One region of the Pseudoalteromonas sp. CuT4-3 genome, then DNA from elsewhere that is predicted to be linked to it. Evidence: riboswitches for the same ligand, from Rfam matches in the RefSeq annotation. Region 1 holds a riboswitch; the other holds the start of a gene.
What was found. Region 1 has a riboswitch for lysine ahead of lysC (lysine-sensitive aspartokinase 3). Riboswitches for the same ligand answer to the same signal wherever they lie in the genome.

Region 1 (2,205 bases):
AAGTACGTTAACGCTTAGCGTAATTTATAGCGTACCGCCGCTATTAACGTTTTTATTTGGCTTATCGGTAATGTTTTTAGTGGCGCAATTTTTAATGCGCAAAAAAGATATAAACAAAGACATCATCGATTTTGTACGCGACATAGAATACGACACGCTACTGTTTTTTGTGGGGGTGCTGTTACTTGTTGGCGCATTAAAAGAAATTGGTATTTTAAGTAAATTTACCGATTTATATACAGTAATGGCACCTGAGTACGCTAACTATTTAATGGGAATATTATCAGCAGGGGTTGATAACGTACCGCTTACTGCTGCGCTATTAAAAGCAGATATAGTAATGAGGCAGCAACATTGGTTGTCGTTTACCTATGCAACAGGTGTAGGTGGGTCAATGCTTATAATTGGTTCGGCAGCGGGTATTATTGCGATGAGCAAACTTAAAGCACTTACTTTTACTAGCTACTTTAAATTATCGCTGCAATTATTAATTTGTTATACAGTAGGTTATACAGGCTCTTACTTTATGGGTGGTTTTGTTTAATTTTTGCTATAAATGCTTGACAGCTAGACGTCTAAACGATAACTTTCAAAGCCCCGCTACACAGTGGGGTTTTGTTTTATTAGCCACAGGTTAATACAACATTCAGAAGAGGTGCGATACTTAGGTATTTAATGGTAGGTGACGAACGCCCATAACCATTAAAGAGGGAAGTACTCGCCGAGGAAAACAAGGTTACGTCAACCGTGTTTTTCGGTTTATGGGGCTGAATCCCCAAAACTGTCACCAACTTAGGTGGAGAGCTTCTGGCAGCGGACACATCTTATTTGCATTCCTTTGCCAAGTTCTTCTTGTTTTTTAGCGGTTTGGATACCGCGAAAGGAGACGAAATGACTACCCAATCAGTGCCACAAACAGTATCAGGCGCAAAATCAGATTACATCGTTGCCAAATTTGGCGGAACCAGTGTTGCAAACTTTGAAGCGATGAGTCGCTGCAGCGAAATTATTGTTGCAGATAAAAGCGTACGTATTGTAGCTGTGAGCGCCAGTGCCGGCGTAACTAATCACTTAGTTGCACTGTGCAAACCCGACCTTAGTAAAGAGCAGCGCCAAGAACACATAGATGGCGTATTGGCTATTCAACAGGCTATTTTAGATGAGCTGTCACTTGATGCCGATTTAGCCGTAGGTTTTAACGAAACGTTAAAAGCGTTTCAAACGTTAGCCCTTGAAACACTCACCACTGATCAACAACACGATGAGCTGCTTAGCTTTGGCGAGCGTTTATCGTCTTATTTATTTGCTCAAGTGCTGCGCTTAAAAGGCTTAAATGCAGATAGGTTTGATGTGCGCAAAGTGCTTAAAACCGACAGCCAATTTGGTAAAGCAACGCCCGATGTTGCGGCCACTGCACAAGCGGCTAAAGACCTGTTAATTCCGTTATTAGATGAGCAAGTAATAGTTACACAAGGGTTTATTGGTAGTGATGAATTTGGCCAAACCACAACGCTTGGCCGTGGCGGGTCTGACTACAGCGCGGCGTTATTAGCAGAGGCTATTAACGCTAAAAGTGTACACATTTGGACCGATGTAGTGGGTATTTTTAGCACCGACCCGCGTTTATGCGCTAAGGCAACGCCAATTGCCCGCTTAAGCTTTGATGAAGCCGCAGAGATGGCCACATTTGGCGCAAAAGTATTGCACCCTGCGACTATTTTACCAGCAAGCCGTAGCCATATTAATGTATTTGTAGGCTCTAGCCGCGAGCCAGAGCGCGGAGGAACGTGGATTGAGCGTGAAAAATCGCAGCAGCCAGGTATTCGTGCCGTTACGCAGCGTAAAAACCAAATATTGCTAACCCTTAAAAGCCCAGAAATGTTATTAGCAAGTGGCTTTTTGGCCCGTGTATTTACCATTTTAAGTGAATTTAATATATCGGTAGACTTAGTTACTACCTCAGAAATTAGTGTTGCCATTACGCTCGATAACGCGCCTAATGCCTCGCGACCTGAGCTTGAGCAAGCGTGTTTAGATAAATTGGCCGAATTTTGTCATGTATCGGTTGAAAACAACTTAACCTTAGTGGCGCTTATAGGCTCTGAAATACAGCTACGCCAGCACGAAATGAACTTAATGAACGTATTAAAAGAGTTTAATATTCGATTAATTTGTCACGGTGCAAGCAAGCACAACTTATGCTTT
Region 2 (2,205 bases), 1.3 Mb from region 1:
TGTGGTGCAAGGTTATGCTTATCAACAAACCCGCCTGCAAACTCGGTGTTAGTGCCATTTTTAAAGGCTTCTAAAATGCCTTGTTTTACTTCTACGTTAGCTTCCCATTGGCCGCTTTCGTTTTGTGATGCTGCGCGTACTGCGCCCGATTCTAAATTATTTAGTAGTTCTAACCAGCTCATTATAAAAACCTGTGTTTAATGCCAAGATAAAATGGTGTCGTTTGCAGTGGTAATGCAATCGGTTTGCGTTAACTCAAGATGCGTTAAAGGTGGACGCAACAGTGGGCTATTTAAACGCCCTTGCTGGTGCATTAGCACTTTAACGGGAATAGGGTTTGCTACAGCAAATAGGCTATTGATAGCGCGAGTCCACTGAGCAAATAAATTGGGGTGTTGACCGCTTAGGCTGCGCTTTACAAATTCGTGTGTTTGCAAAGGCCATGCATTGGCCGCAACCGAAACTAAGCCTTTTGCACCTGCTTGGGCAAAGTAGGGCATAAGTGCATCGTCGCCACTGTATAGCGCTAAATTAGGCGCGGCTTGTCGGTATGCTTCAAATTGGGTGATGTTGCCACTGGCTTCTTTTAAAGCCCACAGTTTTGGGTGCGCTTTTAAGTTTTCAATGGTTTCGATAGGAATGCTTACACCGCTGCGCCCAGGTACGTTGTACAACATACACGGATGCACGCTTTCGTTTAATAAGCTTTCGTACCAATGTGTTTGACCTACAGCCCCTGGTTTTGCATAAAGAGGCGAGCCTAATAAGTAGCTGTGAATAGGTAATTGGTTACAGTAGCTAACCCATTCTTTTTGTTGGGCCAAATTACTACCACCAACAGCAACCATAAGCGGTACACTGGATTTTAATTGGCACACGTGCTCAACAATGCCTTGCTGCTCTTTAAGCGTAAGGGCTAAGCCTTCACCTGTGCTACCGAGCAGTAAAATACCGTTGTGTGCCGCTTCTTGTTCGCTAACAAGTGTTGTGAGCGTGTCGTAGTCAACATTACCTTGTTGATCAAACGGCGTAACAAGCGCTGTCCACAGTGCGTAGTCGTCTAAATTGAAGTTGTGAATCATCTCTTACGAACCTATAAGGTGTTCGAGATATTAAGGAGGCTGTATGATGTGAGCCGCATTAACGTCGTTCGAACAGTATTCGAAGAGCGAATGGGCTTAAAATAATAGGGCGCACGGCCTTATTATTTAAGACCAGAAGCTCTCCACCAAACTAATAAGCTGCTCTAAAACAGCTATTGGTGACAGTCGCTAGGATTCAACCTAGTCGCCCGAAGTAATTGCTTCGCAAAAGCGTTTACCTCTCGGCGGTATTCCCCTCACATATGCTCACTGGAGTTTGCGCTCCTAACATACGCTACCTGAATAACGCACCTCTTCTAGCCCTTTGTATTTTGTTTAACCGCAAAAGGTTTAACAAAATACAATTTAAATAGGGTAATTGCGGCGATTAAAACATTTTAGCCGTCTAGGTGTCAAGTTGCAGGATACAGATTAGTTCATCGAAAATGTGGGTGGTTACGTATTAGCTGCTTTTCTCGTAAACTAACCCTATGAGCAGTGATGAGGTATTTAATAAGTATGGAAAAATTTAGCGATATTTATAAGCGAGCAGTAGAGCGAAAAGGTTCTGAAAAAATGCTTAAGTTATTACTCGCAAAACCCTTATCTAAAAAAGCATTAAGCGCATTAAGTGACGACGATTGGCTTGAAGAGTTTACCCGTAAAGTATTTCAAAGCGGGTTTTACTGGTCGGTAATAAACAGTAAATGGCCAGGTTTTAGAGAGGTTTTTTGGCAGTTTAGTGTTGATAAATTACTTATGATGCCGCCCGATATGCTCGAGCAAAAAGCAACTGATGAGCGCATTATTCGTAATTATAAAAAGGTAAAAACAATTCCTGAAAATGCCTACATGATCCACGAAATAGCACAGCAACATGGCAGTTTTAGCAAGTTCGTAGCTAACTGGCCAGGCGATGACATTATTGGTTTATGGGCGCATTTAAAAAAACACGGCGCCCGTTTGGGTGGAAATACTGGCCCGTATGCCTTAAGAGCGCTTGGTAAAGATACTTTTTTACTTTCGCGAGATGTAGTCACATCTACATCACATTAATGCTAATCTCATCTTTGATGAATCTCTAATTTGTTACTATAGTTTAACTTAATATGTAATTTACATT

Region 2: it holds a riboswitch for lysine, as region 1 does, so the genes downstream of both, dapA (4-hydroxy-tetrahydrodipicolinate synthase) here and lysC (lysine-sensitive aspartokinase 3) in region 1, are expected to answer to the same signal.

The regions. Positions count from the first base shown of each region.
Region 1 covers NZ_CP142030.1:1,468,368-1,470,572, forward strand. The annotation lists gene nhaD (sodium:proton antiporter NhaD) at 1-544, shown strand, start outside; lysine riboswitch at 643-815, shown strand; gene lysC (lysine-sensitive aspartokinase 3) at 892-2,205, shown strand, end outside.
Region 2 covers NZ_CP142030.1:208,561-210,765, forward strand. The annotation lists gene VOI46_RS01010 (2,3,4,5-tetrahydropyridine-2,6-dicarboxylate N-succinyltransferase) at 1-182, opposite strand, end outside; gene dapA (4-hydroxy-tetrahydrodipicolinate synthase) at 198-1,082, opposite strand; lysine riboswitch at 1,211-1,407, opposite strand; partial or broken gene VOI46_RS01020 (DNA-3-methyladenine glycosylase I) at 1,602-2,117, shown strand.